One region of the Shewanella sp. UCD-FRSSP16_17 genome, then DNA from elsewhere that is predicted to be linked to it. Evidence: predicted binding sites of a transcription regulator. Region 1 holds the regulator's gene; each other region holds the start of a gene.
The links. Region 1 encodes sigma-54, which starts transcription at its own class of promoters, with help from an activator protein. Its sites were predicted from a motif close to GTTGGCACGNNNNTNGNNT; they were not measured.
Positions count from the first base shown of each region.

Region 2: the regulator sigma-54 is predicted to act here: its motif matches at 5,740-5,758, upstream of flgA (flagellar basal body P-ring formation chaperone FlgA).
Region 3: the regulator sigma-54 is predicted to act here: its motif matches at 5,899-5,917, upstream of glnA (glutamate--ammonia ligase).

Region 1 is NZ_LZFV01000024.1:200,128-208,458, forward strand. It holds gene ubiD (4-hydroxy-3-polyprenylbenzoate decarboxylase) at 1-99, opposite strand, end outside; gene A9267_RS12315 (hypothetical protein) at 248-850, shown strand; gene A9267_RS12320 (transposase) at 1,353-1,622, opposite strand; gene mgtE (magnesium transporter) at 2,184-3,545, opposite strand; gene A9267_RS12330 (HPr family phosphocarrier protein) at 3,890-4,162, opposite strand; gene rapZ (RNase adapter RapZ) at 4,165-5,010, opposite strand; gene ptsN (PTS IIA-like nitrogen regulatory protein PtsN) at 5,007-5,450, opposite strand; gene hpf (ribosome hibernation promoting factor) at 5,453-5,740, opposite strand; gene A9267_RS12350 (RNA polymerase factor sigma-54) at 5,765-7,249, opposite strand; gene lptB (LPS export ABC transporter ATP-binding protein) at 7,454-8,185, opposite strand.
Region 2 is NZ_LZFV01000002.1:161,741-170,071, forward strand. It holds gene flgF (flagellar basal-body rod protein FlgF) at 1-289, opposite strand, end outside; gene flgE (flagellar hook protein FlgE) at 496-1,860, opposite strand; gene flgD (flagellar hook assembly protein FlgD) at 1,936-2,706, opposite strand; gene flgC (flagellar basal body rod protein FlgC) at 2,731-3,147, opposite strand; gene flgB (flagellar basal body rod protein FlgB) at 3,150-3,548, opposite strand; gene A9267_RS05625 (CheR family methyltransferase) at 3,698-4,531, opposite strand; gene A9267_RS05630 (chemotaxis protein CheV) at 4,685-5,605, opposite strand; gene flgA (flagellar basal body P-ring formation chaperone FlgA) at 5,905-6,627, shown strand; gene flgM (flagellar biosynthesis anti-sigma factor FlgM) at 6,700-7,029, shown strand; gene A9267_RS05645 (flagella synthesis protein FlgN) at 7,111-7,536, shown strand; gene A9267_RS05650 (LPP20 family lipoprotein) at 7,680-8,138, opposite strand; gene A9267_RS05655 (FlgO family outer membrane protein) at 8,135-8,331, opposite strand, start outside.
Region 3 is NZ_LZFV01000046.1:140,807-149,137, reverse strand. It holds gene glnG (nitrogen regulation protein NR(I)) at 1-1,384, opposite strand, end outside; gene glnL (nitrogen regulation protein NR(II)) at 1,415-2,452, opposite strand; gene A9267_RS17770 (DUF4124 domain-containing protein) at 2,585-3,127, opposite strand; gene ppnP (pyrimidine/purine nucleoside phosphorylase) at 3,219-3,530, opposite strand; gene typA (translational GTPase TypA) at 3,722-5,539, opposite strand; gene glnA (glutamate--ammonia ligase) at 6,010-7,419, shown strand; gene A9267_RS17750 (carbohydrate-binding family V/XII) at 7,607-8,331, shown strand, end outside.

The DNA of each region.
Region 1 (8,331 bases):
CGTCATTTCTAGATTAGGATCAACAGGATAACTAATACGCTTTAATTCACCATTGGCTTCGAGGTGATCGATGAAGCTACGTAAATCCTTAAAACTCATGGCTAATTCACTCTTTTTATAATCGCTCTTTGGGGCGCACTATAGCATTTATATAATATTGGGTTAAGCCAAGATTATTGGTTCAGTGGCTTTTTAGGGTAAACTGATATTAATTGGCTTTGTGATCTTTCAGCCTAGGAGCGATCAAATGGCAATATTCAGTCAACCTCACCGATTGTCGATGTTATTCGTATCAATAAGCCTGACTCTGGCTATTCTGCCTTCACATGTTATGGCTGAATCTTTTCGTACTTCTTCAATGAGCGCTGTTGCTACAGAAAATGGTGCTAAACATCGCCATTCGGCTGGCAGTCATCGTTATGATCGTTATTCAGGTTCGTCAGTACGCTGGGGAGTCGGTTACAACAATTATTGGGGACCCAGTATTGGCGTAGGATGGAGCAGTGGTTGGAATAACCGCTGGTATAACCGTTGGGGCTATAATGGTTGGGGAGGAAGATGGGGCAATGGTTGGCGTTATCCTTATCGATACGATTATTACGACCGCTATTACCGTGATCGTTATATGAACAACCAATCCCGTAATAACTATGTTGAACCAGTCACAGCAGTTGAAGCGCCAAAACGAACAACCACTAGCATTGAGTATGCAAAGGGGATTAGCAAGTTGCCAGACAATGCACGAGTGATACAACGTGATGGTCATACCTACTATGAATGGGATGGTCATGAGTATTATTTTGACTGGTCGACTGAACGTTATTTTGAACTTGAAAAAGGTAAGCAATAATTAATCATTGTTTTAAAGCCCGTCGCTCATTCGTTGGCTGTAGCGCTGTATACTGCGCCTAGAAAGGTAAAAGCCCTAATGAATCCATTTCATTAGGGCTTTTGTTTGCATTGTCTTTCGACATTTTATCGTTACATATTATTGTTATTAGACCCTGTAACGTACTTCAAAATAGCCATTGCTGTCTACGGGGAGTTAAACAGCAATCATTATCTTGAAACTTTTACCTGACTTGCAGGCTGTGGCTGCCTATTCTTAACCTTACTCTTGTAACGCTAAGCGTTAGGCTAAGCCACGGTATAAAATTGACAAGAGAGGTGGGGGAGAGAGATTTTCGCTGGGGGACGAAAATAACGCATCCTTTCTTGTCGGAACTGCCTTCAAACGATGAGTTGTTAGCGCTCAATGTTTGAAAATAAAATTGGAAAGAAAAATCACTGCGATTGTTTAGCTTCCGATGGGGACGAATGCTAAAGTCATTTTTCTTTCCGAAACGTTGAATTTAATGTCCTTTTACAGACACTAATTCTTGATTCAGTTGAAATAGCCTTTTCTGCAAATTTGCTATTTCAGTTGCAATTTCAGTGGCTAAATCTTGTTGTTTGCTCACTGATTTTAGAGGTTGTTTTCTTTTCTTCACCCATTGGTAAATGGTTTTTGCTGACACATTATATTGCTTGGCAACATCTGAAATTAATCGATTATTGTCTTTTACTTCCTTGATTACTTGTTGCTGTAATTCATCTGGATATATTCGATTTAGTGTCGTCATCATTGTTCCTACTACTCAATTTTGTTAACCACGAACCTTCATAAAATTAAGAGGTTTTTTAGATTAATGATTATTATCAATATCCCAGCTGCTCAATCCAAGGTGATGGAAGAAGTGCCACTGATATTGACAGTTTTCAATGAAAATTCTTAGATAATTCATACTTAACTCCCTGTATTACATCTCTAATCGAGTCATAAATTGGTCAAAAATGCATCTACCTCTAAGGTGGTATATATCTATATGGAATAGTCGTGCCAATTTTGAAATAAATATTTTATCGTTAATTAACAGTTGGTTAGTTTTTTAGTGTGTTAACTCTAAAAAATGCGTTGTGTTACATTGGTGCAAATTATCCATTTTGGTGCAAAGTGGTGATTTATTGGTAAATTTAATTTACCAGACTTTTTGAGCGTCATTTCTAGTGACATTAACGGTAAACCATTATCACTTAATCAGTATGAATGAGGAGTGTTACAGTGAGTCGTTTATGATTTAGAAGGATTAAAAAATCCATGCCGTTTGGCATGGATTTAGTGAGATGCGAAGGTCGGGTATCGACTACATTAAGAAGATCGTCGCTAAACCTAAAAAGGCAAATAGGCCGATGACGTCGGTTACTGTGGTAAGCACCATACCACCTGCTAATGCAGGATCGATGTTCAACTTTTTCAGTAAGAGTGGGATACTGGCGCCTGCAAGACCTGCAACAGTCATATTGATTAGCATGGCGCCACCAATCAAACCACCTAAGGCCATATCGTCTTTCCACAGCCAAACGGCAAAAAATACCAACACTGACCACATGATGCCGTTAAGGAAACCAATGGCTAACTCTTTGCCTATTAACCAGCGAGAGTTACTTTGACCAATATGCCCAAGGGCAATACCACGAATGACCAAAGCTAATGTCTGGTTACCTGCAACGCCGCCCATGCTCGGAACAATGGTCATTAAAATGGCAATAGTGGCAAACTGCTCAAGGGTACCTTCAAACATGTTACTGACAGAGGCAGCAAGTAAAGCGGCAAATAAATTGATTGTTAACCACAAAGAACGTCGGAAGGTACTTTTCATGACGGGACCGAATGTGTCCTCGTCATCATCCATCCCCGCCATCCCCATCATGGAGTGCTCGGCATCTTCACGGATAACATCGACGACGTCATCAATGGTAATACGGCCTAATAACTTCTGCTGTTCATCAACGACAGGGGCTGAAATCCAGTCATGACGTTCGAATAACTGTGCCACTTCATTATCTGGCATATCAACAGGGATACTTTCAAGCTCCGGATCCATGATGCTGCGGATCGTTTCGCTAGGGTTACAGGTTAATAGATCGGCTAAACGGACCCCGCCAAGTACATGGTCGTTTTTGTCGACCACATAGAGTGTATCTGTCGTATCGGGTAAATTGCCTCGTTGGCGTAAGTAACGCAGTACCACATCAATATTCACGTCAGGACGCAAAGTCACGGTATCGGTATTCATGATACTGCCGGCAGTATCTTCAGGGTAGGATAACGCTTGTTCAACTCGGTGACGGTCTTGGCTACTCATCGATTGCAGTACTTTCTTATACACTGCATCTGGCAAGCTACGTAAAATATAAGCCAGGTCATCGGTGTCCATTCCTGATGTGGCTTGCGCAACTTTTTCAGGTGTCATGCCACTGATAAGCGAATCTTTTAACTCTTCACCGAGTTCTTCAAGAATTTCACCGGCTTGCTCTTGGTCGATAAGTTGCCACAAAACTTGGCGTGTTTTAGGGGGAGATGACTCAAGAATGAGGGCGACATCAGAAGCGGCCATATCATGCAGCATATTGCGCACATGCACAAACATACCACTACCAAGTGCTTGGGTGAGCTGATTTAGGCGCTGTTCTGTAAGTTCGCTATCTATCACTTCGATACTCATTCGCCACTCCTCAAAAATTCGATTGCTAATATTAACTTAACAGTGTGTAAAGGGAGAAGCAGTTTCTAATATGGCGTTGATTGCTGTATAAAAAATAAGCAGGTTATGGTGTGGGTCATGAGATTATTATAGTTAACTATCACTGTTTGTTGTTGATAATTTGCCGTTGATTGTTTTAATGCGCTTTGAGCAGCGCAAAAGCTTAGTTTAAGCGTATTCCCGAGTAGGATATGAGGTTAATAAAGCATGGCTGTTAGCGGTTTAAAGTCGTAAATTTCAATGTTTTGCTAGTAAGTGATAACTAGCAACGAGTTGGCCTGAAAGCGTTAAATCATATAAAAGGATTAGCTTTCTTCGTCAAATTTGTCGTTAATCAGTTGGCAAACCGCATCTAGTGCTTGCTGCGCATCAGGGCCTTCAGCCTGAACAGTAATCACTTTCCCTATACCACTTTCTAGCATTAACAACCCTAACACACTCGCAGCGCTGGCTTGTTTGTCACCTTGAATCAAGGTAATGCTGGCTTTAAATTCCGTAGCCAATATAGCTAATTTTGTTGCCGCTCGAGCATGAAGCCCAAGTTTATTACTGATGGTGATTTCTCTGGAGATATTCATCGTCACAGGTTTAGCTCTCGGTGACGAGCGCTAACTTGGTGTTTACTGTTACTGAAGCGCTGTGTGAGTTGATCTGCAATATAAACCGAGCGATGCTGTCCACCTGTGCAGCCAATCGCGATGGTAAGGTAACTGCGATTATTGCGCTCAAGGTGCGGCATCCAAGTATCAAATAAATTCTCAATCTGCCAGATGAACTTATTGACTAGGGGTTGTCTGCCTAAGAATTCTTGTACTGGTTGATCAAGACCCGTTAATGGTCTTAACTCTGGCTCCCAATGTGGGTTTGGCAAAAAGCGGACATCAAACATAAAGTCGGCTTCAGTAGGCATACCGTGCTTGAATCCAAATGATTCAAAGTGAATGACTAATTCTTTATCAACACTGCCCATAAGAATTTGTCGGACTTGATCGCTCAAATCGTAAATATTCAGCTGAGATGTGTCGATGTAGTGATCAACCATTTTGGCGATTGGCTCGAGCAATCGACCTTCAAGTTGAATCGCTTCTTGTAATGAGATTTGATTTTTTGACAGCGGGTGTAATCGACGTGTTTCACTGTATCGTTTAAGCAGTACTTGATCATTGGCATTTAAAAATAAACTAATGATCGTGGTATCGTCGGACAACAAAGCGATTTGCTGCTCTAATACTTTGCCTTGCTCTTCGATATTACGCACATCAACACTGATGGCGACAAGTTCGTTATTTCCTTTTAGCTGCTCTAGTAGGCTGCCAATCAGTGGGAGAGGCAGGTTATCAACACAGTAATAACCTAAATCCTCTAACACTCTTAAAGCAACTGACTTACCTGAGCCCGATCGTCCTGATACGATGACAAGTTTCATGCAGTAATAACCTGATACAGTTCTGTAGCGTCATGACTCTTTCGAAGTCTTTTAAGGATGAGTTTATCGCTTAATTTCTCAGCCATACTTGATAACGTGCTTAAGTGTTGCTGACATTGCTCAGAAGGAACCAATAAGGCAAATAAAATGTCTACTGGCTTCTTATCAATAGCATCAAAGTCGATAGCTTCTTCACATTTGATCAAAATAGCGATCGGCGATTCAATGTCGTCTAAACGCCCATGTGGAATCGCAATGCCATTGCCGATACCTGTGCTACCCATTTTTTCACGTGCTATTAAACTTTCGAAAATAGCTTGTGAAGATAGAGTAGGGTACTGGTCAGCCATTAAATTGCTGATAAGTTCCAGTACCTTTTTCTTACTGCCCGGAGTGGCACAGGTAGTGCACGCCGGCTGCAGGATGGTGCGAAGTTCCATCGTTAGTGTTTAATTAACTTCTCTTTGTGTTTAATTACCTGACGGTCTAATTTGTCTATCAGGGCGTCAATTGCGACATACATATCTGCGTTTTGAGATACGGCAAAAACTTCACCTCCTTTGAGGTGCAATTTAGCTTCGGCAATCTGTTGTAACTTTTGTACATTGAGCACAACGTGAACATTATTGATCTGTTCGAAGTGACGTTCAAGCTTTGAAAACTTAGTTTGCACATACTCACGTAAAGATTGAGTAATTTCGATATGGTGTCCAGTCAGGTTAATTTGCATAGATCATCCTCCAATAACAAAGGCTTATAAGCTTTTGCGTTGGTTTGAGGGAGGGATGAGCATTGCTTCACGATATTTGGCGATCGTACGCCGAGCAACATTGATCCCTTGTTCTGCCAGTAGCGTCGCCATTTTACTATCGCTAAGTGGCTTTTTCTGGTTTTCTGCGGCGACCAGCTTTTTGATAAAGGCTCTGATTGCTGTAGAAGAACACTCTCCGCCATCATCGGTACTTACGTGGCTAGAGAAGAAGTATTTTAGTTCAAAAAGGCCGCGAGGGGTGTGCATATATTTTTGAGTTGTAACCCGTGAGATGGTCGATTCATGCATCTCTACCGCTTCGGCAATATCATTTAATACCATAGGCTTCATGGCTTCTTCGCCGAACTCAAAGAAACCTTGCTGGAATTGAACAATACAATTTGCCACTTTTAACAGGGTTTCATTGCGGCTTTCAATACTTTTAATAAACCATTTGGCTTCTTGTAAGTGACCGCGAATGAATTGGCTGTCAGCTTGATTGGCTGAGCCTTTTGCCATGGCCGCATATTGCTGATTTACGCCTATTTTAGGCATATTATCTGGGTTTAATTCAACGACCCAACGGCCATTCTTTTTAAACACTGTGACATCTGGGATGACGTACTCATCTTTGATTGGAGTAATTTGTAACCCTGGGCGAGGGTTCAGTGTTTGGATAAATTGAATCGCTTCGCGTAAATCATCTTCTTTAAGCTTGGTTTTACGCATTAGTAATCTGAAATCACGGCCTGCTATTAAATCTAGGTGTTCAGATATCAGTAATTTTACATTTTCTATGCAAGGGATTTCGCTTGGGTATTGTCCCAATTGAATCATCAAACATTCGCTTAAATTTCTTGCAGCGACACCCACTGGATCAAAATGTTGTACACGCTTTAATACGGCTTCAACCTCATCAAGTTCAATATCCTCAAGACCGAGTGCATCGAGAATATCTTCTGTTGATTGGGTTAAGTAACCTCTATCATCAATTGCGTCGATGATGGCTGTCGCAATGGCGAGGTCATTTTCAGAAAATGGGGTTAAGTTTTTTTGCCATTCTAAATGTTCGTACAAACCTTCAGTCGTTTCACCTTGAAATGGCATATCGTCATCACGGCTTACAGCGCCAGAACCTGAGTTAGGAGAGGCGGTGTAGACTTCATCCCAAGTGGTATCCATTGGTAAGTCTTCAGGCATGGACTCTTTCGTAAGTGACTCTGTGGTATCGACTGATGAGGTGTCTTTTTCTACGCTGACTTGGCTGTTATCGCTAAAATCGGTGTCAGTTTGCTGAGCATTGTCTTTGACTGGTTCTTTTGCTTTGGCAAACTCATCCTCAAGCTCAAGAAGAGGATTTGAGTCAAGTGCTTGCTGAATTTCTTGCTGTAGCTCCAAAGAGGAAAGTTGCAATAAGCGAATGGCTTGTTGCAACTGCGGGGTCATTGTCAGGTGTTGACCCATTTTAAGTTGGAGTGAGGCTTTCATTTACCGCTTATCCCTAATTGAATTTCATCATCGCGACTACAATGTTATGGGTCTAGCACTTTTGTAAGTGTTAGCTAGACTTTAACCGAACTTGGGTTCTACTTTGCCAAAAATTAGCGTTACGTTTTGAGTCTAGTGTATAACGCTAAAAAGTGGGACTGGTTGGCCGCGAAAATGCCATGCTTGTACACTAAAGAATGCTAACTATAGCTTGAATTGCTCACCTAAGTATACTGACCTGACTTGCTGATTGTCTAAGATCTCAGCAGGCGTACCTTCAGCAATTAAATCTCCGTGGCTGACAATATACGCACGCTCACATACATCAAGTGTTTCACGGACATTATGGTCGGTAATCAATACGCCAAGACCACGATTTTTTAGTTGTTGAATAATTTTCTTAATATCTATCACAGAGATAGGATCAACACCCGCAAATGGTTCATCTAATAAAATAAACTTAGGATTGGCGGCTAAAGCGCGTGCTATTTCTACACGTCGACGTTCACCACCTGATAGAGCCATACCTTGGCTGTCACGAATATGGGTAATATTGAACTCTTCTAATAAGTGCTCTAACTCTTCGATTCGTTGCTCACTCGATAAGGTTTTACGGGTTTGCAGCACTGCCATGATGTTATCGTGCACAGTGAGTTTTCTAAAAATACTGGCTTCTTGAGGTAAGTAACCAATACCTTTACGAGCACGTAAATGCATTGGGTCTGCAGTCAAGTCGTCAGAATCAATCAAAATACGACCTTTATCGCTTTTGACTAAGCCAACAACCATATAAAAGGTTGTGGTTTTACCTGCACCATTTGGCCCTAAAAGACCAACAATCTGACCCGTTTTAACGGTTAGGCTAACGTTTTTGACAACTTGGCGGCTTTTATAGCTTTTTGCTAAGTTCTCAGCTGTTAAGGTAATTTGTGTCATTATTGCTTTTGCTCTGCCGCAGGGGTCGTTATGTCTGCATTGGTTGAGTTTTGAATATCAGATTCTTGAGGGGTGACTGATTCAAGGAGGGCATCAGTGTTAGTTTCAACAGCATTTGCCTCAGGAGTCACTGTTTGATTCTCAGT
Region 2 (8,331 bases), on a different contig from region 1:
CGCCGCCATCAGCACCTTGCACTGCAATCCAACCTTTATCTTTAATCGCAATGTCTAAATCACGACCCGTAGTTTTAATTGGGCCTGAACTAAAATTTTGCCCAGGGCTTTCAGTCATAGAAAAGACACGTGTCGGTAAGCCTTCCCCAAATGCTTGCATAGAGCGAGCTTGAGCCAAATCAGCTTTAAAACCATCGGTATTCGCATTGGCTAAATTATTGGCACGAACAGCCAAAGCATTCATATTTTGCTTTGCCCCACTCATGGCAACATACAGTAATTTGTCCATCTGCCGCTCCGTCAAACTTTTTACATAACTAAAGATATAACTAGAACTAGCAATGAGTGTGCCAATATATAAATTGTGAATAGAGAATGGCTAACTAAATGAAATGTATTTGAAAAGCAGGAAGTGAAAAGAAAAACAATAAGAGGCAAAAAACGAAAAGGCAAAGAGTTGCCGTTGCGGCAACTCTTTGTCAAAACAAGTCAAACTTATCGAATTTGAAGAATCGACTGATTTAACGTGTTATTCACTTCAAGTGTACGAGAGTTCGCTTGGAAGTTACGTTGTGCAGAAATCAAATCCACTAACTCAGTGGTCAAATCAACGTTAGATTGTTCAAGTGCTGATGAACGAATACTACCAAAGGTACCACTATTTGCTTCACCTGCTAGCGCTGAACCAGAATCTAAGCTGGCTTTCCAAGAAGTATTACCCACTTGGGTTAAACCTTGCTCGTTAGCAAAACGAACCAAAGCAACTCGAGCTAATGGTTCAGTCGAACCGTTACTGTAACTTGCTGTCACTAAGCCATCTTCGCCAATACCTACGTTAGTCAAACGACCGACGGTTGTACCATCTTGAGTTAACTCAGTCACTTCAAATGGAGATGCATATTGAGTTGGGTTATTAAATCCAACGGTGACTTTTTGACTGCCATCAGCGCCAGGGCCTAATACGTTAGCACCATTAACACCCAGCTCAACAGTTTCAACCACCGCAGGATCTGAGCCTGTATATGCGCCCGCATCATTGAACTTTAATACCGAGCCTTTCCAACCTGATGCATTTTCAGCAAACCTTGTCGTATCAGCAACACCGTCACCAGTCGTATCAGCGCCGTATGAACCACCATTTGCTTGGTCAATATCAACTTGTTTGCCATCTACAGCATAGAATGCAACCCAATTACTTTCACCGGTATAAGCCCCTTCTGTCGGCTTAACAAAATAGGTGGTCATAATGTGCGATTCACCAAGTGAGTCATAAATCGTCACTGAAGTCGATTTATTAAACGTGTCAGGATCGTTGGGATCAAAGTTAGCAGGATCTAATGGCGTTTCACCCACATCAAGGTTCATTTGTAGGCCAATATTCTCAGTTTTTACTGGGCTACCTGCCGTATCAGGGATCTTAATTGGTTGAGTCGTCGTTAAACTAACCGAGGTAGAGTTACCGTCAGCATCGACTGGGAACCCTTGTAAATAGTTACCAGCTGAATCAGTCATGTAACTTTCTGAGTTAACTTTAAATGCGCCAGCACGAGTGAATGCGTGATCTTGAACTCCCACACCTGATGATGTCACAAAGAAACCACCGCCACTTATCGCCATATCTAAAGAGTTACTAGTAAACTGTAAACTGCCTTGCTGAAATTGCTGTGCAACCTGTGTCGTTGTCGCACCGCCACCGACAGCAGTTTTGCTGTTTGAGAAAATTGAATTAGCATATACGTCAGCAAACTCGGCACGAGATTCTTTAAAGCCTACGGTGTTAACGTTAGCAATGTTATTCGCAGTGGTATTGAGATCTTTTTGAGCTGCAGAAATACCACTCAAAGCAATGTTAAACGACATAATTCACCCCTTTCCTACTCATTCTGTTTGTTTTACTGACTGCCACAGCTGCCAGCTTTAAATTTGATAAGCTAATTAACTTTCAGTGACAGCTAAGACATCTGACAACTGAATACCACCAATACCACGTAGGTTTAATATTGCCCCTGTTGTGGTGTTACCCAGTGACACGCTCGTCACATGCGCATAGGTCGATACTGCTAAATCTTCTGATTTTCCATCAATTTTGCCGTTCGCTTTTATCGCGTAATTGCCTTCAGGAGCTGGGTCGCCATTTTTATCTAGCCCATCCCATGACACATCAATGTTACCGCCAGCAGAGCCGTCAACTTCAAAGGTTTTAATAACTTGGCCACTTTCATCTTCAATACTGACTGTTATCGTATCGATAGAAGTTGGTGTACTTATCACGCCATTGACTTCTGGACTATCTGACGATATGTGCCCCGTATCAGACGGAATTAACACTTTACGGCCTACTAAACTTGAAGCCTGCAGCGCCTGACTCGAACTCGTTAAGTTATTTAAGTTGAGAATTTCTTCATTCAACTTGGCAATACCGTCAACGGTTGAGAATGATGCCATTTGCGAAATCATTTGATCGTTTTCAACAGGCTTAAATGGATCTTGCATTGATAACTGTTGACTCAATAAAGCAAAGAAATCTGATTGAGTCAGTTCCTGGCTATTAGGTTCAGGTGTTTCTGGCTCTCCTTGTAAGGCCACACTGTCTAAAAATGCATTCCCCGTACTGGCTGTTTCTTGTGTATTGGATGCAATACCAGTACTACTAGCAGATTGAGTCTGTGGTAAAGACTGACTGCTGTAAGGATTAATGAGGCTCATCTTTTACCCCCCACAAAATTCATATTACTTACCCATACGAAGTGTTTGTTGCAGCATAGATTTTGCCGCATCAGCCACTTGGACATTCATTTGATAAGAACGAGATGCTGAAATCATATCCGCCATCTCTTCCATCACATTGACATTCGGTTTGTAAATAAAGCCGTCACCATCAGCCATAGGATGATCAGGAGAAAACTCCTTTAATAACGGTTTATCACTTTCAACAATGCCCTTAACACTGACACTGTGAGAACTATTTTGCTCATGGCTTGCTTTGGCCATTTCGGCTTCAAAAATCGGGTGACGAGCCTTATAAGTTTGATCAACACTACTGGAAACTGAATCAGCATTGGCAATGTTACTGGCGGTAGTATTAAGTCGCACTGATTGTGCTGACATACCAGAACCCGACACATTAAAAATATTAAATAGACTCATGATTAATCACCTCTAATAGCTTTACGCATGCCTGAGAACTTGCTTTCAAGAAAACCCAGTGACATTTGATATTCCAAGGAATTCTGCATAAAGGCCGCTTGTTCTTGTTGAGAATCAACGGTGTTGCCATCACCTGTATCTGGTTGATTAGGCACTCTAAACTTTACGTTTTCCTGGCTTAACGCTTTCAAGTCGAAATGTTTGTCAGTTGTTTGACTCATCTGTAATCCACTTTGCTTAGCGCGTGCGCTGTTCATTGCAGCAGCAAAGTCGACATCTCGAGCTTTATAACCTGGCGTATTAGCATTGGCGATGTTGCTGGATAGCACTTCAGCCCGTTGTGCACGTATGCCCAAAGAGTATTGATGTATACCTAAACCATTTTCAAAATTAATCGCCATAAAATTGCCTCCACCAGCTAACTGACAGAATTAAAGCAAAGCTTATGCCAAAAAAATTAGATTATTAGAAATGAAATGATAAAAATGAAAATGCCAACGAATGCTGGCATTAATAAATAAAAATATTCAACTATTACAATAGATTATAGTTAACTCTTCTTCTGGTAATATATACCAGGGTTGCACCTAACCATATTGAACTCGTCCGTTAATCCCGAGATAGACTCTGACGCCCCTAAAAACAAAATACCGTTAGGGTTTAAAGCGGCAGCAAATTGCCGCAATATTTTTGCTTTTGCCTCTGGGGCAAAATAAATCAGAACATTACGGCAAAAAATAATATCAAACTTTCCTAAAAGGCTATAACTTTCAAGAAGATTGTGTGCCCTAAAGTTTACCAAACGCTTTACATTATCTTTTACTTTCATGTTACCGGAAGGCAAAGGATCAAAAAATTGGCGCTTACGCTCAGGTGATAACCCTCTAGCGAGGGCTAAACTATCGTATTCAGCATTTTTACAACGCTCAAGCATTGACGGAGATAAATCTGTCGCTTGAATGGTTGCATTACCCGGTAATGCGCCTGGTTTACGTTGCTGGTATTCCAAAATCGTCATCGCAAGCGAATAAGGCTCTTGGCCTGAAGAACAAGCAGCAGACCAAATTTTTAACGGTCTTCCTAAGCGACTGTATTCAGGTAATAACGCATTATTGAGCAACTCGAACGGATATTTGTCCCTAAACCACAAGGTCTCATTCGTTGTCATTGCATCAATGACTTCCGCCCTTAAATGCCTTTCCGTTGGCTTCATCGACCTTTTAACCACTTCTGATAATGACGGCAAATCATATTTACCCATCAAAGGAGCTAATCGGCTTCTTACTAAATATTGCTTGTTGTCACCTAATACAATGCCGCTGTGCTGTTCTAAAAAGAGCTTAAACTGATTATATTCTGCTTCAGCGAGTGATTTATTCGTCACATTTACATCCTATTATAAGAAATGACACTAGCGTCACTTCAGAGTGAACAGGTTACTTTTATTAACTTATCACGACTATCGACAAGCACAACGTATTGCTCACAATAACTGTCTGACTATCTATTTAATCATAGTCAGACTTATCAATATTGCTTATAAAATTAGGTGTTTATTTACAGCAGATGCTAATTCATCTGGATTAAACTTGGCGATAAAGTCATTGGCACCCACTTTCTCAACCATTGCTTGGTTAAATACACCACTAAGGGATGTATGAAGTACCACTTTAATGTCTTTCAACTTAGGATCGTCTCTAATTTCAGCCGTTAAGGTATAACCATCCATTTCTGGCATTTCGATATCCGAAATAATCAAAGGTATTTCTTCAGCAACATTATCCATCTCAGTCGCAATCGCTTTAAGCTTTTCTAGCGCATCTTTACCATCAATGGCGGTATCAATTTGCAAATTAAGCGACTCAAGCGAACGAATAATTTGTTTACGGGCCACTGCAGAATCATCAATGACCATGATGTGATAATGCTGGTCACGATCAATGGTTAACGCTTCATTAGCTTCTTCACTGATTTCAGTCTTAACAGGTGATATTTCGTCTAAGATTTTTTCAACATCTAAAATCTCAACCAATTCACCTTCGATTTCAGTTACCGCAGTTAAATAAGAGTTACGCCCAGCCCCTTGTGGTGGTGGCATAATCGATTCCCAGTTCATATTGATAATACGTTCAACTGAACTGACTAGGAACCCTTGAATACTTCGGTTGTATTCTGCAATGATAATAAAACAATTCTCTGTCGATGTAAGAGGACGCCCACCTGTTGCAGCACTCAAATCAATCACAGAGATGGTTGAACCACGGATATGGGCAATACCTTTAATCAGCGGACTCAAACGAGGTAATGTCGTTAACGGAGGACATTGCAGCACTTCTTTTACTTTAAATACATTAATGCCAAAACGCTGACGTCCATTCAACTTAAATAGTAACAACTCTAATCTGTTTTGACCTACAAGCTGCGTACGTTTATTAACTGACTCAAGAATACTCGACATAACCCTGCCTTGTTTTATTTATACTGCCCCTAAGGACTTTATTACTTATGACTTAAAGCGACCATAAGCCATATTTGTCAAATTGTAGCATACGCTGCAATTATTTATGTCGCGATGACTATCGCATTTAGGTAATAGGCATACTTATTGCTTATTTAAACCGTATCGGTGCTTTCAAGCCAAAAAAGTCAAACTTATGACGCTTTATTTGCCCGATAACCATTTATCCAAAATCAAAGCGTTGTTAGCTTAACTTAAAAGTATAGAGGTATTCTGGCCACCACCGCTAGAAACAAGATATGAAGAAAAACACATTACTGTTATTGCTCATTCTTTGCATTCATTTACCGGTTTTTGCCAGTGAACAAAGCACTATTACCTATACTTTATCGACCATCACCGAGCTAGCTAAAGAGACAGTTGCAAAAAAAATTGCAACCAGTCCAAATGCCAACCCCAATGCGAAAGTGAATATCATTCCCCAAAGCTTAGAAGGAAGGTTAACGCCACCCGCTTGTTACCCTCCTCTTTCTGTTGCTATGGCAAGCGACCGACCGATTAACCGAACCAATACCGTTAAAATTAGCTGCATCAGCCCAGACTACGATTACCCTTGGCAAATGTACTTATCGGTTAAAGTCGAAGTCATGTATCCCGTCGTCACCGCAATTGGCATCATTGAAAAAGGTGAGCTCATCACTCCTGAAGCCATCGAAATTAATTACGTTGACCAACACAGTATCCGAGGACAGTTTTTCTCAAACACAAGCAACATAATCGGCACCCGCTCTAAAAGACGTGTCGCAGCGAAAGCCCCATTGCTGAATAATAACCTATGTTTTGTCTGTAAGGGGGATTCGGTATCCATTTACGCAAAAACAAATAGCTTTGAAATAAAAACAGCTGGTGAAGCATTAAGAGATGGCAATATAGGCGATGCAATAAGAGTCAGAAATGCCAACTCAAACAGACGATTAGATGTCATTGTCACAGGAGTTGGCGAAGTTGAAGTTAGGATGTAAAATATTCCTAAAGTTTTTTCCACCAGGGTCGATAGCCTGTTAGGAAAACCATAAATTACGCTGGAGCCTAAAATGGCAATTGATATTAACAATCTTAAAACAGCATCACACACTCAGTTGCGTACTAATCGTGACTCAGGTGCTGCCCCAAAAGCTGCCGAGTCAGCTGGGCAACAGGCCGCACCTATTAAAAGTGATTCGGTCAGCATTACCTCGCAAGCACAGCAGCTGCAAGGAGCCCAAACTAACATGGCATCTTTACCTGAAATTGATCAAAGCAAAGTTGATGCAATAAAGTCAGCCATTTCAGAGGGACGTTATAAAGTCGACCCTGAAAAATTAGCGGCGAATATTGCAAGCTTTGAAGCTGACATGAGCGGACTAAATTTCGACCAAGAGTAGCGTCATACCTGCTCTTGGATAAACAATCATCATCGCATTACGCCTTGTCGTTATGATGTGGGTTTTTATAAAGAGTAAATTATGAATGAATTACTACAGCTGTTATCTTTTCAGCACGGCACTTTGTCGTCGCTGAAAAAACTTGTATCTGCAGAAAAGCAAGCCTTAGCAGATCAAGATGCCGACACCTTGTTAGCACTTGCACGCGAAAAAGTGGCGTGTTTGAATACGCTTCAACAAAATGATGAGAAATTAGCTAATCATCCTGATAAATCTTTGCTCAATTCAGAGCCTAAACTCATTGAGAAAGTCGCTGAAGCTAAAACCATTCTCGAAGAGTGTAAAGACATCAATAATCAAAATGCTAGCTTAATCGAACTGAATATCGCGAGCTTAAACCGCTTTTCTCAAGCCATGCAAATGAGTAGAAATGCCACCAGTTTAACTTATAACGACAAAGGCCGAACGTCGACAATTTCATCTTTAGGCCAAAACCTAAAAGCCTAAGTTAAGCTAATATCAATTTAAGCCATGTAGACAGTTCATCCTAGGTCAACTGCAATTTCTCCAATGGCAAAACATCATCGTTAATGACAAACATAAAAAAACCGCCTTTATTGGCGGTTTTTTTATGTTTGTCGGAATTTACATTAAAAGTATGTCACTTCTTTTACACGACGGGGGCGGTTTTGTTGCTGATAAAGATCCCACACCTGAGCAAAATCCAGCTCTAACTCGGTCACATACATATCCCCCGCAGGATAGCTTTTTACGACTTTCGCCCCTTTAATCATTCCTGACACATTGGCAGAAACGGTTTCGTTATTGAGCATCCAGTCGCTCATTTGGCTATGAGCATCAATCTGTTGACCATATACCTGCTCGGCTAATTCTCGATATGCCGCGATTTTTGACGCTTGCATGGCCATTAGAACTTTATGTGACTGCTCTTTCGCAGGCTGAGTCGCTAAAGGCGCATAACCAATTGCAGTTAACTTAGGGAACTGATCTGGCGCTTCTGTTTCCCATTGCACATATTTATCATTACTTGCACAACCACTTATCGAGATTGCCAATAATGAAACCAATAGAACCACTAACTTATTCATAATTTCGCTCCCAATACTACGGCATTACCTTGACCAGACGCTTCATGGCGGAAAAGCAATCCATCTTGAAAAATGACTTGATTTGAAGGTGATAAATAGCCAGGTAGACTATTCATATTCACAAAAGTTTGCACTGCTGACACCACCCGATTATTAGTCACATTCACAATTCTTGCATTAAGAACTAAGCCCA
Region 3 (8,331 bases), on a different contig from region 1:
TGAGGGTGTTTCGCCCCCAGCCTAAACGTTTTGCCGCTTCTTGCTTATGACCTTGAGTATGCTTGAGCGCTGTTTTTAATAATATCCGCTCAAAGGCTGGTTGCACTTCTGTGAGCAAATCACTTTCACCCGCTGATAGCTTTTCATCAATCCATTGGGTTAATGCCACTTGCCAATCTGAAACACCGTCAGTTCTTTCACCTGAAGCGACTGGGTCTTTAAGTAACTCAGCGGGTAAATCCTGAGGCAAAATCTCTTGGCCTGAGGCCATCACCGTTAACCAGCGACAAGTATTTTCAAGTTGTCTAACATTACCGGGCCAAGGTAATTGCTCTAATTTGGTTGCTGTTTCTTTTGTCAGTACTTTTGGCTCTACACCGATTTCTTTTGCTGCAGAAATCAAAAAATGGGTGGCCAATTGAGCAATATCTTCACGACGCTGCGACAGTGGTGGTAGGTGAACTCGAATCACGTTTAAGCGGTGAAATAAATCTTCACGAAAATCGCCTTTTTGCACCAATAATTCTAAGTCTTGGTGTGTTGCGGCAATAATCCGCACATCGACTTGTACTGCCACATGGCCGCCGACGCGATAGAACTGCCCATCGGCAAGAACACGTAAAAGGCGGGTTTGCACATCAAGTGGCATGTCGCCAATTTCATCTAAAAACAGAGTTCCGCCATTGGCTTGTTCAAAGCGACCTTGGCGGACATTGGCTGCACCAGTAAAGGCGCCTTTTTCATGACCAAATAGTTCAGACTCTATTAGGTCTTTTGGAATAGCAGCCATGTTCAATGCGATAAAAGGGCTATCTTTACGAGGGCTGTGTTTATGCAGTGCGCCAGCAACCAGTTCTTTACCAGTACCAGATTGACCATTAATTAATACACTAATGGATGAACGAGATAGGCGACCAATCGCACGGAATACCTCCTGCATTGAAGGTGCTTCGCCAATGATCTCAGGGGTTTTCACCACTTCGGGTTCTTCAGCTGGCGGAGGGACTTGTTCGGTTGCATGAGTCAGTGCACGTTCCACTAACGCAATGGCTTCATCAATATCAAATGGTTTTGGTAAATACTCAAATGCCCCCGCTTGGTAAGCGCTGACGGCACTGTCTAAATCAGAGTGCGCCGTCATGATAATGACTGGAATATGCGGGTAGTGCATTTGTAAGCGATCAAGCAAGGTTAAGCCATCAGTTCCAGGCATGCGGATATCTGACACAATCACAATAGGCTGTGAGATTTCTAATGCTTGCCATAATGATTCGGCCGCAGCGAAGCTGGCAGTAGAAATCTTGGCACCCAGTAGGGCTCTTTCTAATACCCAGCGAATAGAACTATCATCGTCGAGGATCCAAACTTGTTCGCTTATACTCATGTTACTTCCTCAATAGCCATCAATGGCATGTTATTGTAATGGCAGGATAATGGTGAATTCTGTGTGCCCTGGTGCCGATACGCAATCAATGCGACCTCCATGTAATCGTGCAATATTATGCGCAATCGATAAGCCTAAACCTGAGCCGTCCTCTCTGCCTGTTACCATTGGATAAAACAATGTATCCAGTAGTTCTGCCGGGATCCCAGGTCCGTTATCAATAATCGATAGCGCCAATACTAATTTGAACCTTTGAGTGCCAATAGTGACTTGATGCTGGGTTCTACTTCTAATGAGTATTTCGCCACCGGTTTTCTCAAGCGCCTGAGTGGCATTTTGTACTATGTTAAGCACGGCTTGTTGCAGTTGATCAGGATCCATATTCATATCGGGAATGGATGGATCGTAATCTCGCGCTAACGTGACATTATCCGGTAGGGTTAACTCAATCAGTTTTAAGACTTTTTGCACTACTTGGTGGATATTGTGTTCGGTATGCTGGGTAGGACGCTGTGGTCCCAATAGCTTATCAACCAAGTTTCTTAGCCTATCGGCTTGCTCAATAATTAGATCGGTGAACTCTTTTAATTGCGGCTCAGCTAACTCACGTGAAAGTAACTGGGCTGCACCTCTGAGGCCGCCTAATGGGTTTTTAATTTCATGGGCAAGGTTGCGCACTAAGAATTGCGCAGCTTGTTGTTGGGCATCTAAGTTTAGTTGCTGGTGGATACGATGTTGCTGATCGACTTGTCTTAGCTCGAGCAGACTTAAGTCATCTTCATGCTCCATGGGGATCAAGGTGATATCAATAATGTGGTGCACACCGTCAAGGGTTATTAACGCAGCAGTATTAACTGTAATCCCTTGGCTGGCTTTTACCGAATCAATTAAGAGTTCAGATTCTACTCCCATAAACTGATAGAGTTCAGGCAAACGCTGTTCTCGCAATTTATTTACACTGATCCCTAACAACTGCTCAGCTGCCGCATTGGCATAATGAGGCATCAGCTTGCTATCGATAACAAGAACAGCGGTAACTAAATGATTCAGCAGATTATTTGTATCCATCAATTGTCCTGCATATTGAAGTTGCACCACCATGTTGCACCAGTATGGTGCACTAAGCAACTTATTCTACATCGACAATCAATTTAATAATCTTTTAATATTGTTTCTCTATCTATATGAAAAACAATATTTTTATTCAGTCCTAGGTGTTGGTCTAGGTTTATTAAGAATGGAAGCCTGATGTAGAAATATCTTTCTAGCAGAACTTGATGCAAGGACTTTGCCGTTTTGGGTCAAAATCTTAACGACAAGATTATGTTCACCGCGATTTACTTCAGTGACATTGAAGATTGCACTGGATTGAGGCTGACCATAAAGAATGTCGTCAATATACAGTGCAAGTAAATAACCATTGGGTAGTTCTGGCGCCGCACTGGCGACAACAGTGAAGTTTCCTTGGTTACTTCTGATGGTTTCTTCTTGAGTGGGATTAACGATTCTCACCCTGTAGGTAACCGCTTCAGCTGGTTTTGTATTGGAATCCACTTCGGCAGGAACACGAACAGAAATGCTATTTTGCGTATTTTGATTGAGCTCTACTGTTTCGGCATTTTCCCTTGGCTCGTCGCTGTAGTGGACTTTACCATTCTCATCTACCCAGCGATAAACCGTTGCATGGCTGCTTGAGAGGACAATACTGGTTAAAATGAGACTAATGATTAAGACTAAGCGCATGTGGGATTCCTTCACCTTTGGCGTTCAACACATTAATACTAGCTTCTTTTTAACATAAAATCAGCAATTACTGATGAACTGCTGACGCTAATTACTTGTACTGGCAGCGATATTCACTGATTTCGTTAGTGCGAATTTTAAAGTTAACATTGGCATCTAATTCAAATAATTCGCCTGCTTTGACGGTTGTCCAATCTGTGGCATGAGGTAATAACACCTCAAACTTACCAGAAGTGATGTTCATGATTTCAGCTTGGCTGGTATCAAAGTTATATTCACCAGGTAGCACAACCCCAAGGGTTTGATGACTACCATCAGTAAAATGAATTGTGCGGCTGATGACTTTACCATCAAAGTAAATATTGGCTTGATTAGCCACGTTAACATTTTGAATCACAGACATTTTGCGATATTCCAACCTAAGAGATAATAAGTAGGGGTGAATATATATTCGTTTAAAGTGAATATAAAGACTGTTAGGTTATAGGTTAGATGAAATCAGTTTTTTATTTGCTGTACTGGTACTTATTAGAATTACAGGCAATAAAAAACCCGCCTGAGCGGGTTTTCATATTCAAATTACGTTAGCTAAACTTAGCTACCTGAGCGGCTAGCACGCTTACGGTCATTTTCTGTTAAATGACGCTTACGAACACGAATATTTTCAGGTGTTACTTCAACTAACTCATCATCATCGATGAACTCAAGTGCTTGCTCAAGTGTCATTTGGATGTGCGGAGTTAACACTTGTGCTTCATCTGTACCTGATGCACGCATGTTGGTTAGCTGCTTACCTTTCAGACAGTTAACAGTTAAGTCGTTAGAACGTGAATGAATACCAATCACTTGACCTTCGTAAACTTCTGCAGCGTGACCGATTAATAGACGACCACGGTCTTGTAAACCGAATAATGCGAATGTTAGGGCTTTACCTGTTGCATTAGAAATCAATACACCGTTAGCACGTTGACCGATATCACCGCCTTTCACTGGACCGTAATGGTCGAATGAATGGTAGATAAGACCTGTACCAGAAGTTGCAGTCATGAACTCAGTTTGGAAACCGATTAAGCCACGGCTAGGAATGATGAAGTCGATACGTACACGACCTTTACCATCTAGTTGTAGATCTTTCATGTCACCTTTACGCATACCTAATTTTTCAATTACGGTGCCTTGGTGCTCTTCTTCAACGTCAACAGTTAATGTTTCGAATGGCTCGCACATCTCACCGTCGATTTCTTTGGTGATAACTTCTGGACGAGATACTGCTAATTCGTAACCTTCACGACGCATGTTTTCAATTAAGATCGAAAGGTGAAGCTCACCACGACCAGAAACACGGAAACGATCTGGAGAATCAGTTTCTTCAACACGTAGTGCAACGTTGTGGACGAGTTCTTGTTCTAGACGCTCAAGGATATTACGTGAAGTAACGTACTTACCTTCTTTACCTGCGAACGGAGAAGTGTTCACTTGGAAAGTCATTGTTAACGTTGGCTCATCAACTGATAATGCAGGTAATGCTTCAACTTGGTTAACACCACAAACAGTGTCAGAAATCTGTAAGTTACCTAAACCGGTAATCGCAACGATATCGCCGGCGTTGGCTTCAGCAACTTCGTGACGGTCTAGACCCATGTAACCTAATACTTGGCCCATTTTACCGTTACGAGTTTTACCTTCAGCATCAACGATTGTGACTTGCTGGTTAGTTTTAACACTACCACGCTTAATACGACCAACACCGATAACACCTACGTATGAGTTGTAATCAAGTTGAGAGATTTGCATTTGGAACTCACCTTCAGCATCCGCATCAGGAGAAGAAACCTTCTCAACAATCGCTTGGAAAAGCGGTGTCATGTCTTCGCTTGTTTCTTCAGGATCAAGCGTCGCGAAACCGTTTAATGCAGAAGCATAAACGATAGGGAAATCTAACTGTTCGTCAGTTGCACCTAAGTTGTCGAATAAGTCGAATACTTGGTCGATAACCCAATCAGGACGTGCACCTGGGCGGTCAATCTTGTTGATAACAACGATTGGCTTAAGGCCTTGTGCGAATGCCTTTTTAGTAACAAAGCGAGTTTGAGGCATTGGGCCGTCAACTGCGTCTACTAATAATAAAACTGAATCTACCATAGATAGAACACGTTCTACTTCACCACCGAAATCGGCGTGACCAGGAGTGTCTACGATGTTAATACGGTAGTCGTTCCATTTGATGGCAGTGTTTTTTGCCAGAATGGTGATACCACGTTCTTTTTCAAGATCGTTAGAATCCATTACACGTTCTGCGGCTTCGCCTCGACTTTCAAGGGTGCCTGACTGAGCCAATAGCTTGTCTACCAAGGTCGTTTTGCCATGGTCAACGTGAGCAATAATGGCGATGTTACGTAAATTCTCTAACACGGATAAAACCTCTATACCATCAAATAAAAAATAGGAGTTTATAGGGCTGATAAGTATAGCCACTATAAAAAAGCGTGCCATTCTACTCCACCGAGCGCCGAGTAGATAGGATTATTTTTGAACAGGTCGTTTTTAATAAAAAATTAAACACTAAAGATAGAAGATAAAAACGAAAAAGGATCATACTGCCGCAATAAAATGACGCTTTAATGAACTAGATCAATTCATGCGCTAAAAACCCTGCACCGAAATGGACTTTTGCACCAATTGTGATCATAGTGGTGCACCGTATTTGTGCAATATGGCTTTTTCTATGGCTAGTGATTTTTTTATTAAGCTTTAAATCAATCACTTACCTTTCTGGCATGGAAATAGCTTTTAATTGAACAAATTCGCAAAGCAGATAGTTTGTCTGACGAATAACAAGATTATATTAAGGGACAACCCTTTACCCTACCGGAGGCTTAAGAATGTCAGTTGAATCAATATTAAAACAAATTGAAGAACTAGAAGTTAAGTTCGTAGATTTACGTTTTACAGACACTAAAGGTAAAGAGCAGCACGTCTCTATTCCTTCTCATCAAGTAAACGAAGATTTCTTTGAAGATGGCAAAATGTTCGATGGTTCATCTATCAACGGTTGGAAAGGTATTAACGAATCTGACATGGTATTGATGCCAGATCCTTCTTCTTTCTTACTTGATCCGTTTACTGAAGAAGTGACTGGTCTTATTCGTTGTGACATTTTAGAACCTTCTACTATGACAGGTTATGAGCGTGACCCACGTTCAATCGCTAAGAAAGCAGAAGAGTACTTAAAATCTACCGGTATTGCTGACACAGTTTTAATTGGTCCAGAGCCAGAGTTCTTCTTATTTGACGACGTTAAGTTTGGTACTGACATGTCAGGTACTTTCGTAAAAGTTGACGCGAAAGAAGCGGCATGGAACTCAGGTACTAGCTACGAAGATGGTAACACGGGTCACCGTCCATTCGTTAAAGGTGGTTACTTCCCAGTTGCACCAGTTGATTCATCACAAGACATTCGTAGTGCAATGTGTCTAATTCTTGAAGAATTAGGTCAAGTAGTTGAAGCGCATCACCACGAAGTTGCTACAGCGGGTCAAAACGAAATTGCGACACGTTTCAACACGCTTTCAAACAAAGCTGATGAAATCCAAATTATGAAGTATGTTGTTCATAACACTGCTCATGCATACGGTAAAACTGCGACATTCATGCCTAAGCCAATTGTTGGTGATAACGGTAGTGGTATGCACGTTCACCAATCTTTAGCTAAAGATGGCGTTAACTTATTCTCTGGCGATAAATATGCAGGTTTAAGTGAAACTGCACTTTACTACATTGGTGGTATCATCAAGCACGCTCGTGCATTGAATGCATTCACTAACCCAAGTACTAACTCATACAAGCGTCTTGTTCCACATTTCGAAGCGCCTGTAATGCTTGCATATTCTGCTCGTAACCGTAGTGCTTCAATCCGTATCCCAGTGGTACCAAGCCCGAAAGCTCGTCGTATTGAAACACGTTTCCCAGATCCAACCGCTAACCCATACTTAGCATTCTCTGCATTGCTAATGGCTGGTCTTGACGGTATCCAAAACAAGATTCACCCAGGTGAAGCAATGGATAAAGATCTATATGACCTACCTGCTGAAGAAGCGGCTGAGATCCCACAAGTTGCAACGTCTCTAGAGAATGCTCTTGAAAACTTAGCAGCTGACCACGAATTCTTAACTAAAGGTGATGTATTCAGTAAAGACTTTATCGAGTCTTACATTGCACTTAAGTCTGAAGAATGTGAGCAAGTATCTCGTACTACTCACCCAATGGAATTCCAACTTTACTACAGCTTATAAGCCTTAGCTTAACGCTCATGTAAATTGGCCATCGGCTAAATTCGAAGCCCTTGATGATAATCATCAAGGGCTTTTTTGTTACAGCTTTATTATTTCAATCTCTAACGTAAAAAAAAGATAAAGATTGTTTAAAATTTCTTCAATTATGCTAGCGTTAAAGGTATAGAAGCATCGCCAAGGAATTGTTATGAAAGAAAAACTACCAAGAGTGTTTATCAAATTAATGTGTATTTTAGTGTGTTGTCTTTCATCCTTTTCTGCAATGGCTCTCGAATGGCCTCAAGAAGTCGAAACTAAGCTAGGTACGTTAGTGGTATATCAGCCACAACCAGAGTCTCTTAATGGCAATGTATTGCAAAGTCGTGCTGCTATGTCGTTTGAAGTGAAAGATCAAGCAGACCCAGTATTTGGCGCTTTTTGGTTTAGTGCCAGAATCGATACTAATGACGATGTCACCACTGTGCGTAATATTCAGGTGACTGAAGTCCGCTGGCCGTCATCAACTGAAGAAGATCAGCAAACCTTTACCGATACGGTATCTGAAGCATTAGCGAGCACCAGCTTTGAAATCTCAATGGCACGCCTTTCTGCCAGTTTAGAAACTGCAGACCAAGTTAAACGCAGTTTAGATAATATTAAAAATGACGCGCCAGAAATTATTTTCAGCTCAAGGCTGAGTGTGTTGCTGTCTTATGATGGCGAACCTCAATTCCGTGATATCGACAATAGTGATTACGAGCGAATACTGAATACGCCATTCGCAGTGGCTAGAGATAAAAAGTCTAAAAAACTGTACTTGAGCAGTGGGACTTATTGGTACGTTGCGGACGATCCAATGGGGCCTTGGCAAGTCACTCTTTATCCACCTGAAGACTTGGTCAGTATGGTTAATACCGAAGATGACGAGCCAGC